3 regions of the Brevibacillus brevis NBRC 100599 genome follow, and region 1 is predicted to be linked to each of the others. Evidence: riboswitches for the same ligand, from Rfam matches in the RefSeq annotation. Region 1 holds a riboswitch; each other region holds the start of a gene.
What was found. A riboswitch is a leader RNA that binds a small molecule or an ion and turns the genes downstream of it on or off. The one in region 1 is predicted to bind S-adenosylmethionine.

Region 1 (4,183 bases):
AGAACATGTCGTTCACAATCGGGCGGCAGATGGATTGGAACGGTTCTGCTAATGGCTGAACGAGCTGGCAAAGGTGCTTTTTTCTCCTCGACAACAGGCTGAGCCGTTGCGACAGCTTCCAGCAGATGCTGCTGTTCCTCTACCAAGCGATCTCGTTCTTCCGGATTTTGCAGACGATTCACGAGGTCCAGACCATCCATGGCGTCTTTTGCGTATAAAACAATTCCACGGTATTCCGGTGCGATCCGATTCGATGTGAACTTGCGCGTTAACGCCGCACCGCCAACCATCATCGGGATATCAATGCCTGCATCACGCAGGTCTTGTGCAGTAATGACCATTTGCTGCGCGGATTTTACCAAGAGTCCAGACAGACCGATGGCATCCGGCTTTTCTTCTCTGCATGCAGCAATCAGTTGCTCTGGTGGTACCTTGATTCCTAGGTTCACGACATTGTAGCCGTTGTTTGACAAAATAATTTCCACGAGGTTTTTCCCGATGTCGTGTACATCACCCTTGACTGTCGCCAACAAGATTTTCCCCTTGGCAGCGGCATCGCTTTTTTCCATGAACGGCTCTAAAAATGATACAGAAGCCTTCATGACTTCCGCGCTCTGCAATACTTCTGCCACGATCAGCTGGTTGCCGTTGAATAGGCGACCGACCTCTTCCATCCCCGTCATCAACGGACCGTTGATGATCTCGAGCGGTGCGTATTTATCCAGAGCCAGCTTCAGGTCTTCCACCAGACCATCCTTGGAGCCTTCGACTACATAACGGGCCAAGCGTTCTTCGAGCGTTAACGAGGAGACTTCCACACTGACTTCCTTTTTCTTTTGGCGATAAAATTCTGTGAAAGCCGCCAATGTCTCATCATTTGTCTCGAATAGAAGGGCTTCTGCCAGCTTTCTCTCGTCTTCCGGAATCGAAGCGTAGCGCTCCAGCTTCTCCGTGTTGACGATGGCGTAATCAAGCCCTGCGAGAGTGGTGTGGTACAAGAAGACCGCGTTCAGCACTTCCCGCCCAGCAGGAGGCAAGCCGAAGGAAACGTTACTGACACCCAGGATCGTCTTGCAAGCAGGCATTGCTTGTTTGATCAAACGAATGCCTTCTACGGTTTCCTTTGCAGAGCCGATGTATTGTTCATCCCCTGTCCCTACTGGAAAGACGAGTGGATCGAAAATAATATCCTGTGGCTTTATTCCGTACTGGTTGACAAGAATGTCGTACGAGCGCTGCGCGACCTCCAGCTTCTTTTCGCGAGTGATCGCCATACCCGCTTCCTCAATCGTTCCAACGACAACGGAGGCACCGAACTTGTGAATAAGTGGGACGACTTCCTCGAATCGCTCCAACCCGTCTTCCAAGTTGATCGAGTTGAGAATCGCCTTTCCTTGCGAATAGCGAAGTCCCAGCTCCATGACCTTGGCATCTGTCGAGTCGATCATGAGGGGCGCTTTTACTTTTTTCACGATGAACTGTAGGAATTTTTCCATATCTTCATATTCATCACGGTCGGGGTCAGCCAAGCATATATCGATGACGTGTGCGCCACGTTTTACTTGGGCTCGGGCAATATCAGATGCTTCTTCATAGTGTCCGGCTGCAATCATTTCACGAAATTTTTTGGAACCGATGACATTGGTTCTCTCCCCAACTAGCAAGGGACGATTGTCATCTTCGACGTAAACGACCTCGATCCCGGAGACCGCGCTCAGCGGTTCTACAGCTGTACTCCGTGGCTTGCAGTCTTTCAAGGTCTCTGCCATCGCTTGAATATGGTCAGGCGTTGTTCCACAGCAGCCGCCAGCGACGTTTATCCAGCCCTGTTCAGCGAATGCTCGCATTTTCGAAGCAAGTCCCTGTGGTGTTTCATGGTAATGGCCATTCTCGTCTGGCAAGCCTGCATTCGGATAACAGCTGACCGCACATTGGGCAATTCCTGATAGTGTCCGCAGGTGATCGCGCATGAACTCGGGTCCTGTCGCACAGTTCAGACCGATAGAGACAGGCTTTATATGCTCCAAGGAGATGTAAAACGCCTCGATGTTTTGACCCGCCAGCGTCGTGCCCATCGGCTCAATCGTACCTGACAGCATCACCGGGATCTCCTGTCCAAGCTCTTCAAAAGCTTTGCGAATCCCGATTCCGCCAGCCTTGACGTTCAACGTATCTTGCGAAGTTTCCAAAAGAAGCACATCGGAGCCACCGAGAATCAGACCTTTTGCCTGACGATAATACGCCTCGACCAGTTCTTCGAAAGTGACACCACCTGTCAACGAAAGGGTTTTGGTCGTAGGTCCCATTGCACCTGCTACAAAACGCGGCCATTCCTCCGTGGAATAGGCATCCACCGCTTCTCTGGCCAAGCGTGCTGCCGCTATATTGATTTCAAGGTCCTTCTCTGCCACATCGTACTCAGCCAAAACAATGGAAGCAGCACCAAACGTATTTGTCTCGACAATGTCTGCGCCCGCCTCTAAATATTTCTCGTGAATCGAACGGATCACATCTGGTCTGGTCAGGTTCAGGAGTTCATTACAGCCATCATAGGCTTCACCGCCGAAATCATCAGCGGTCAGGTTCGCCTGTTGAAGCATGGTGCCCATTGCACCGTCCAGAATCAGAATTTTCCGGGAAAGCTGTTCGCGAAAAGTTGGTTTCATTGACGTGCCCCTTTTCTCCCTTGCATCGGCTTATTCTCCATAATTGGGTAAATAAAATAAAAAAATCCTCTTCTTTGAAAGAAGAGGATTTGTCAGCAGATAAGAAAACGCCTGAGACATCCTCTTATCTTTCAAAGCACGTAGCTTTGCTGGAATTGGCACCGGATTTTTACCGGTTGCCGAGGCTTCATCAGGCCAGTCCCTCTGCCTCTCTGGATAAGAGTCGTACACTTGTCATTTAGTTAGTTTGCGAAATGTCTTGAATGTTTGCAAGTATCTTAACACCCCCTTTGTCTCCCCGTCAATTGTGAATTGTCTATTTTTTACGGTGCCTCTCCTCTTACGCGCCCATTTTTGCCTAAGCTGGGCATCCGCCCAGTCCAATATCGGCATTCGTGTATAGACTGGAGTATAACGGAAAGGAGGGGAAACAAAGATGAGTACATCTTTCTGCGGTAACGGATTCTTCGGTGACTGCTTCGCAATCGTGCTCGTGCTGTTTATCCTGTTGGTTATTATCGGGTGTTCCTGTGACGAGTGTTAGATAAGTGTAAAAAAGGCTATCCCAAAGGCCATCAGGAATGGCTGCGGGATAGCCTTTTTTTCTTGTTATTTGGTGATGATCTTGCCTGTCACGGCATCCAGAGTAATATATTTGCCCGCTAGCTTTTCGTCGCTCCACGGCACATACGCCAGCTTTGGTTGAGCTAATTTTTGCCCATCCACATCTTTCATCAAATAGACCAGCTTCAAAGGCATGACGCGTAAATACGCCTCAACAGCCTTGTCTTTCGAGACGATCTCGTCGGATGCTGGAAGCTCCACCAACTCGTGCGTCTCTCTGTAGTTTTCAAACTTTGTCACTTTGCCAGAAGATGGATCGACTGTTACTGAATAAGCCGCTTTTTGCCCGCGATCCTGTACTGGAATGCCATCCTTGCTCATGAGATATCTGAATTCCCATTCGCCCGATGACACAGGATTCGCTTCGCCTGGCTGTATGACTTGCGCCAATTGCACTTCTTTTATGCCTGGATCAACGTATTTAGGCAGAAAAGCAAGTGCAGCCTCTTCCGCTTGCTCGCGTTTGACTGTCACTGCTGTATCGGATCGCGGTGATCCCAGCCCGACGACACTGCCTGTTTCTGCGAGAACTTCTACGCCGATATACTTGTCATTTTTATCATTCCAGACGTATTCCTTGCGTCCGTCACGGTTACTCTCTCTATAGGTCGAGTCATCCACTTGTATGCCGAATTCCGCTTGCAGCAACGCTTTTGCCTCATCCTTGGAGCGAACCTTGACGTATTCCTTTGGAGATTCGATCGGATGTGCTTCCTTCGTATTCAACTGATCATAAGCAAGCCCGTTATCTCCCGTTCCATACACCATCTTGCCATTGGTTGCGTCGATATACCACTCCGTACCATCTTCACGTCCTCTTTGCATGAAGGAAACAGCTGGCGTGTACTCCAGAATGGGCTGCCACATATCCCCTTGTTTTGATTCTTGCCGTA
Region 2 (4,183 bases), 1.8 Mb from region 1:
ATAATGGCGTGAAAAAAGACGCAAACGTGAAGAAGCTGTGGGATGGCGTAGGCAGCTTTACGGTTTCAGTAAAGGATGTACAAGCCGCAAAAGATCAAAAAGCCTTGATCGAGGTTTACGAGGATGGCAAGAAGGTTGATTCCGAATCTGTTCAGGTAGAAATCGTTAACGCTCCTGACAAGGATCAGGCGACCGCATATGTCATCAAGGCGACTGCTGTAAACAATCCTGCCGCCAAGTCCATCCAGGTGAAGGGGACAGTAAGCGGCTGGAACAAAAAGGACGATGCTAAGCTGGTTGTGATCGCTCCTGACGGGAAGAAAAAAGAGATTAAACCGAATGACAAAGGCGAGTTCTCTTTGACGTTGTCTTACAAGAATCATTCCTTTAGTGCCAAATCGATTCAATTCGCATTGTATGAAGACGATAAGCTGATTAAGAAAGCTGACGTTGCACTCAGCACAAAGGTCATTGTCGAGCCTGTGAAGCCAACAGACGGCGATGAAGACGATCATGATGACAAAAAGAAAAAAGAAAAAGGGAAGCAGAAAGATAAGCATCCCAACGGCAATGCGTATGGCTATTGGAAAAAGCACGGTAAGGAATGGAATGAAGATCACGATGATGACGATCATGACGAGGACAGAGACTAGTCTCTATCATTAAGGCCGTTGCTTGTAAGTCTCGACGTACTCCACCAATTGTCTGATGTAATCCCCCAAAATGGGGATCGAAAGAAATTGCGTCAAGAGGGAGCCGAGGAAAGCCAAAACGATAGCAGTACCAATCGTCAATCCCAGACCCCGGGCAAGACCTGCGAGGAAATTGATCCAGAGCAGCTTGCGCGGGGCTGTGTAATTTTGGATCACATCTGCTAGTCGGATATCTTCTAAGAACATCGCAATTTTGTGCATCCGCTCATTTACCTTCCGAACTTCCTGAAGCTCTTCAAGTACTTGGTCAATTTGCTGCATGAGGCGATCTGTAGGCGACAAGCTGTTCAACCCCTTCCATCATTCGGTATTGTTACCTACCAGTCTAGGGAAAAAGACAACCAGAATCAAGGTGGAGAGGAAACGTTTGCCTATCAGCAATACGAAGGGTAAAATGAACGTACTAAACGTTTGATAGGAGGCTTTGAAATGGCTGAAACTGTTTCCCAAACTCTTTCCGAAGATTTATTCAAGCTCTTGCAAAAAGAGCGTTTTGTTACCTTGGGCACAGTAGACCATGAGTCAGGAGCACCATCGCTCAGTTCCTTGTCCTGGACGTTTGCTGTCAGCGCCGATACGATTCGTTTTGCCGTGGATAATCGCTCACGTATTTTGGCTAATATTGCGAAGGAACCGCAGGTTGTCCTGCATTTGATCGGTGCCGGCTCGTCTTTCGCCATTAATGGTCGTGCTGTCGTTAAAACAGACCGCCTGGAAGGTGTTCCGCTCAAGCTGGCCATGGTAGAGATCAAAATTGAGGCTGTTCGTGATATTATGTTTTACGGTTCCCGTATTTCCGCAGAACCACAATATGAAAAGACGTATGACAAAAACGCAGCAGCGAAGCTGGACAATCAAGTGATGACCGCCCTGAAAGATGCAAATTAACGGGTGGAAATAAATTGTTGACAAGAATCCTGCCGATCCATTAGTATTAGGGTCAATCGAATTGAATAGCAATCTTCTTATCCAGAGCGGCGGAGGGACTGGCCCGATGATGCCCGGCAACCAATCACCTGTATTTTAACAGGGAGATAATGGTGCTAATTCCTGCAGAGTTATCAAACTCTGAAAGATGAGAAGGATTTGCTTACGGTGACGTAAACAAAGCCTTCTTTCAGAGGAAAGAGGGCTTTTTTGATGCCCTCGTACACTATTGGAGGGAGAGAAACAGACATGAAATTGGAAACAAAGTTGATTCAGGCGGGAGTAGGCAAAGACGAAAAAACAGGGGCGGTGAGCTTTCCTGTTTACTATGCAACGGCTTATCGTCATCCTGCCTTGGGCCAGAGCACTGGATATGATTATACGCGCACAGCTAATCCTACTCGTACCATTTTGGAGGAGACCATCGCTATAGCGGAATCAGGAGATGCAGGATTCGCTTGCGCCTCGGGAATGGCTGCTGTTCATACCGTCATGGGTTTGTTTTCCCAAGGAGATCATCTGATTGTTTCGCTCGATCTGTACGGGGGAACCTATCGATTGTTCGAGCAAGTGCTCTCTCGTTACGGTCTGACGTTTTCGTACGTGGATTTGCGTGACATTGTTGCACTGAAAAATGCGATTTGCCCAGACACAAAGGCTATTTTCGTCGAGACACCAACCAATCCGCTCATGCAGATTACCGATATTCGAGCAGTAGCACAATTGGCGAAGCAGCACAGTCTCCTGACGATTGTAGACAACACATTCTTAACCCCGTATTGTCAACGCCCACTAGAGCTTGGTGCAGATATCGTCTTACATAGTGCGACCAAGTATTTGGCAGGACACAACGATGTGTTGGCTGGACTCATCGTAACAAAAGGAGAAGAGTTGTCGGAAAAAATCCGGTTTTTGCACAATTCAATCGGTGCTGTACTCGGACCTCAAGATTGCTGGCTTCTCATTCGCGGGATGAAAACATTGGCATTGCGGATGGAGCGCCATCAATCCAATGCCTTGATTGTAGCGGAAAAGCTGCGTGAGCATCCGGCAGTAGCGGAGGTATTTTATCCGGGTCTGCCAGAGCATCCGGGACATGAGATCCAGGTGAATCAAGCGACAGGGCATAGTGGGATGGTTTCGTTCCGCGTACGCGATGTGGAGCAGGTGGGATTGTTCCTGCAAAATCTGCAAATCGTGTCCTTTGCTGAAAGCCTGGGTGGTGTTGAGTCATTGTGTACGTATCCGGCGACGCAGACTCACGCGGATATCCCGCAAGAAGTCAGAGAGCATGTCGGTGTTTGTTATCGATTGTTGCGGCTGTCGGTTGGCATCGAGCATCCAGATGATGTCGTAGCCGATTTGTTTCAGGCCTTGAATGCTAGTTTGGTCGTAGGGGGGAGTGTACGATGAATTTTGCCACCAAGATCCTCCACGGTTCCACTTGCATTGACCCGTTCACAGGTGCGTCGTCGGTTCCGATTTATCAAGCTTCTACGTTTCATCAGGCTGATATCGATCAGCCAGGTGCATTTGATTATGCCAGATCAGGAAATCCGACCAGGCAGGCTTTGGAAGAAGCCATTGCGTCTCTGGAGGGAGGCGCACGCGGTTTCGCGTTCTCATCTGGCATGGCTGCCATTTCCAGCGTGTTCATGCTGTTTTCAGCCGGAGATCATGTTGTAGTGGCGGAAGATGTATACGGTGGCACGTTTCGGTTTTTGACCAAGGTATTGTCGAGAATGGGCATCTCTGTAACGTTCGTGGATGCAACAGAGACAGAAGCCGTTCGTGCGGCCATTACACCGGCAACGAAAGGGGTTTACCTGGAGACCCCCTCCAATCCCACCTTAAAGGTCACAGATATTGCAGCGGTTTCTCGTATCGCGAAAGAGCACGGCTTGCTCGTCATCGTCGATAATACGTTCCTTACCCCGTATTACCAGCGTCCATTGGAACTTGGCGCAGATGTGGTCATTCATAGTGCAACAAAGTTTATCGGAGGGCATAGCGACGTCGTGGCTGGTCTGGCTGTGACCAGAGAAGCTGGGTTAGGGGAGCAGCTCTACTTTATCCAGAATGGCATGGGAGCGATTTTGGGTGTGCAGGACTGCTGGCTCGTGATGCGTGGGCTCAAAACATTGAAAGCCCGACTGGATGTGAGCACGAAGACAGCCGCGGGCTTGGCTGAGTGGTTGTCTTCGCATCCACAAGTAAGTCGCGTTTACTATACGGGACTGGCCGATCACCCCAGTCACCTGATTCAAACACAACAAGCGACCGGTCATGGGGCTGTTCTTTCCTTTGATGTAGGGAGTCGTGAGCGTGCAAAAGCGCTGTTTGATCGCGTAAAATTGCCGATTGTGGCAGTCAGCCTCGGGGCAGTCGAAACGATTCTCTCGTATCCAGCTACGATGTCACATGCAGCGATGCCCGCTGAAGAAAGAGCTGCAAGGGGAATCACAGATGGTTTGATCAGATTGTCTGCTGGTTTAGAGGATTTCGATGACTTGGTGGCAGATTTGAAGCAAGCACTGGATCAT
Region 3 (4,183 bases), 2.6 Mb from region 1:
ACCTCCTCTGGTGACACAATATCTACGCGGTAGACGGATTCGCGCAAGAAGCGAATGCCATCTTGAATGGGCTGGTCTTCACCAGAAATGTGCAAAAGCAAAATGCCGAGCGCCGTTCCCTTAATGGTCGTAATTGAGCCGTATAACAGATTGGTGCTAATCGGAAAGCGTGCGGACAAGGTGCCAAGAACAGGATCGAGAGCGGCATCTCCGCGAAAAGCAACGCGAACAATTTTGGAAACGGGTCCGGATTCTTTTATCTTGGACAAAATCTCCTGTGGTACCTGATCATCAAAAACCGTTTTGATAAAATTACGGGTCGTTTGCTCTTGCGGATTGCTGAACACATCCAGAACAGAGCCTTGCTCGATGACGACGCCGTTTTCCATGATGGCTACTTGGTCGCAGATTTTCTTAATGACCTGCATTTCATGGGTAATCAGCACGATGGTCAGGTTGAACTTTCGATTGATGTCGAGCAATAGCTCCAGAATGGATTCGGTTGTTTGCGGATCGAGAGCGGAAGTCGCTTCGTCACAGAGCAGAATTTCCGGATCGGTCGCAAGTGCACGAGCGATGCCCACCCGTTGCTTTTGTCCACCGGATAGTTGAGAAGGATAAGCGTTTGCTTTATCAGACAAGCCAACCAAGCCGAGAAGGTCTTCTACCTTGCGCTTTATGACATCTTTGGGGACGCGATTCATCCGCAAGATTTCCGCCACATTGTCAAAGACATTATAGGAAGAGAGCAGGTTGAAGTGTTGAAAAATAATCCCGATCTTTTTGCGAGCTTGCCGCAGCTCTTTTTCCTTGAGGGTCAGCATGTTCTGGCCATTGACGATCACAGAACCGCTGGTCGGCTTCTCCAACAGGTTGATGGTACGGAGCAGGGTACTTTTCCCCGCTCCGCTAAAGCCGATCACCCCGTAGATTTGCCCTTTTTCCACCTGCAGGGATACGCCCTTCAATGCTTCTACCTGCTTGTTTCCTACTTGATACGACTTATGAATATCGGTTAGCTGTATCATAACGAGTTCTCCTTGTTGTTCTTGATGTTCCTGGCGTCGATCTTACCAGGACGGCAGTACAGCTCCTTCAAAGCGTTCGTCGATGAATTTTTTCACTTCTTCCGAGCGGTAGATGTCCACCAGCTTTTTGACGGCTGGGTTGTCTTTGTTGGTTTCGTTGACTGCCAAGATGTTTACGTATGGAGAGTCAGCCGTCTCAGCGAAGATCGCGTCTTTTTTCGGGGAGTAGCCAGCTTCCATCGCGAAGTTCGTGTTAATCGAAGCAACCTCTACGTTGCTCAGCGAGCGTGCCAGGAAAGCAGCCTCCAGCTCTTTGAATTGCAAATTTTTCGGATTTTCCACGATGTCCAGTGGTGTTGCGTTGTCACCCACGCCATCCTTGAGCTTAATTAAGCCAGCTGCCTGATAGAGCAGCAAGGCGCGTGCTCGGTTGGTCGGATCATTTTGAATGCCGACAACGCCGCCTGCTGGGATGTCCTCGACTTTTTTATGCTTGGTGGAGTACAGGCCCATCGGGTACGTCACGGTTTTTCCGACCTCGACGATCTTTGTCTTGTGATCTTGATTGAACTTCGCCAAGAACGGGATGGTTTGGAAGCTGTTCACATCGAGATTTCCTTTATCGAGAGCTTGGTTTGGCTGTACGTAATCGTTGAAAACGATGACTTCGACGTCGAGCCCTTTGCCTTTGGCGACTTCTTTTACTTTGTTGAGAATTTCTTCGTGTGGGCCGCCAGTGACACCCACTTTGAGTGAGGTTTGTTCAGCAGCAGTACCGCCGTTAGCAGGCGCAGCTTCTTGTTTACCCCCGCAAGCCGTTACGAGCGATGCAGCGAGCAGTAGTGTAGTGAGCAGTAGACCAGTTTTTTTCATGAAAATACCCCTTTTCTCTGGATGTAAGATGGAAAAGAAAAAAGCCTCTTCCGACAGAAGAGGCGAAAACTGCAAGTATGTAACCACACTGCAACAATACCTCTCTTATCTGTCGGAATAATTCCGCTGGATTTGGCACCGTATCGTTTGCGATAGGTTGCCGAGGTGTCATAGGGCCAGTCCCTCAACCTCTCTTCATAAGAGAATGTGCTATGAAATTATCATTCCAAACATTGTTGTTAATTCTTATTTGGATAGTTGGATTATAACGACTGATTTTTTCGGTGTCAACAGTTTTTGCAAACGAATGACTTGGTGGAAAAATGTGAAATTGATCTAAATACGAATATTCTATTGAAGAATGAAAAAATCATATGTATAATGAGAGCGAATGAACCCGATGCCAGCTATCGCAGGTGATGACATGACTCTCGTGGACTCCAATGAAACTAGAAAAAAGCTGTCTGCCATCTATAATGAGATAGCAAAAGAGTTGTTCGGATTTGGAACGACTTTGCTCCGAGTCACGATTGAAAATCAGATGATTACGTTCCAAGCTAAGCATCGCCGCTCTCCGCGCTCACAAGCGTTGGAAGGAGAAGCACCGGCCCTCAAGCTCGAAGTCGATTTTCGCATGTCCCTTCTTTATAAGAAGAGACTGAGAGAACGACTGGAAGAAGAGATGGGGTTGCCGTTGGAAGCCGTGCTCAGGGACTACGATGCGCCTACGCAGTGGGCGATCACGAATGTTATTTTAGCTGAATCAGAACTGAATACCTGACGCAATCGTTCGGATTTTCTCTTTTGATCTATCTTAAGGGGAGACCGTAGACTTTGCGTAAAAACGGGTGTCACTTCTCTTTGTTTACGAAGAAAAGTGCTCTTGTTTAGAATGATACGTTCTAATCAAGGGTACTTTTCTTTTTATTGTATCACCATATTTTGTCATCAAATGAACCCAACTGGAGGAGAATTACGATGAAGAAATTACTTGCTGGAATCCTGTCTTTTTCTATGATGTCACTGGCACTCGCTGGCTGTGGCAGCAATGATCAACCAAAAGCGGGGGGAGCTGGCGGCGAAGCCAAGGGCGAGCCACAAAAGCTGGTCATCTCCACATGGGGCTTCTCCGAAGACTTTTTCCGGAAAGAAGTATATGAGCCGTTTGAAAAAGAACATAACGTAAAAATCGTGCTGGAAATCGGGAACAACGCAGAGCGTCTGAACAAGGTCCGCCAAGGAAGCTCCGATGTAGACTTGATCTACCTCTCTGACTACTATGCACAGCAAGGGATTGAGAGTGGCGCATTTGAAAAAATCGACCGCAGCCGCATCCCGAACCTGGATCAAATCTACGACATCGCCAAAGCACCACTGGGCGAGGAGTACGGTCCAGCTTACACGATTGGCCAATTCGGGATTGCCTACAATCCAAAGCTCGTAAAAACTGAGATCAAGGATTGGAAAGATCTGTGGAATCCAGAGCTGACAGGCAAGCTGACACTGCCAAGCATTACGTCCACAACTGGCCCGATGGTTCTCGACAGTGCTTCTGCGGTTGCGGGCAGCAAGGAATTTAACGAGGATCAAGCCTTCGCGAAAATGAAAGAAGTCAACAAAAATGTCGTGAAGTTCTACGATAAGACCTCCGAATACGTGAACATGTTTGGACAAGAAGAAATCGGCGTAGGACCAATCATGGAAATGTACTTCAAAGACATCAAAGCTGCTGTTCCAGAAGCTGTTTTCGTACAACCTGCAAGCGGTGGATATGCGGTTATGAATACGGTTAACATCGTAAAAGGCTCGAAAAACAAAGCACTCGCAGAAGACTTCATCAACTATCAACTGAGCAAAGAAGTTCAGGAGAAAACAGCAAAAGCGAAAATCGATTCCCCTGTAAACAAGACCGTTCAACTGACAGAAGAAGAAGCAAAAGGTGTAACGTACGGGGAAGAAACCGTAAGCAAGCTGAAAATGCTGGACATGAAATTCGTAAACGAGCACTCCAAAGCATGGATTGACCGTTGGAATCGTGAAATCACGCAATAACGCAATAACGAACGATAGAAAAACAATGGGCGAGGGTATAGACAATTCGGATATACCCTCGTTTTCAACGTATAGGAATTTATATGAAAGTGAGGAGGACCACTTGTGAAAAAGATCATTCTTGACGTCGATACGGGCATTGACGATGCGCTTGGCATTATTCTCGCTGTGAAAAGCGGGCAATTCGATCTAGTTGGTATTACTACGGTGAATGGCAACGTGTCGCTGCG

Region 2: another riboswitch for S-adenosylmethionine. It lies ahead of BBR47_RS19415 (aminotransferase class I/II-fold pyridoxal phosphate-dependent enzyme); the one in region 1 lies ahead of metH (methionine synthase).
Region 3: another riboswitch for S-adenosylmethionine. It lies ahead of BBR47_RS28435 (MetQ/NlpA family ABC transporter substrate-binding protein); the one in region 1 lies ahead of metH (methionine synthase).

The regions. Positions count from the first base shown of each region.
Region 1 covers NC_012491.1:2,296,587-2,300,769, reverse strand. The annotation lists gene metH (methionine synthase) at 1-2,666, opposite strand, end outside; SAM riboswitch class I at 2,788-2,889, opposite strand; gene BBR47_RS30290 (YjcZ family sporulation protein) at 3,103-3,210, shown strand; gene BBR47_RS11320 (YcdB/YcdC domain-containing protein) at 3,276-4,183, opposite strand, start outside.
Region 2 covers NC_012491.1:4,059,219-4,063,401, reverse strand. The annotation lists gene BBR47_RS19430 (hypothetical protein) at 1-653, shown strand, start outside; gene BBR47_RS19425 (DUF5665 domain-containing protein) at 663-974, opposite strand; gene BBR47_RS19420 (pyridoxamine 5'-phosphate oxidase family protein) at 1,143-1,601, shown strand; SAM riboswitch class I at 1,676-1,795, shown strand; gene BBR47_RS19415 (aminotransferase class I/II-fold pyridoxal phosphate-dependent enzyme) at 1,890-3,053, shown strand; gene BBR47_RS19410 (trans-sulfuration enzyme family protein) at 3,050-4,183, shown strand, end outside.
Region 3 covers NC_012491.1:6,014,114-6,018,296, reverse strand. The annotation lists gene BBR47_RS28440 (methionine ABC transporter ATP-binding protein) at 1-1,028, opposite strand, end outside; gene BBR47_RS28435 (MetQ/NlpA family ABC transporter substrate-binding protein) at 1,071-1,901, opposite strand; SAM riboswitch class I at 2,004-2,105, opposite strand; gene BBR47_RS28430 (hypothetical protein) at 2,326-2,682, shown strand; gene BBR47_RS28425 (ABC transporter substrate-binding protein) at 2,880-3,953, shown strand; gene BBR47_RS28420 (nucleoside hydrolase) at 4,059-4,183, shown strand, end outside.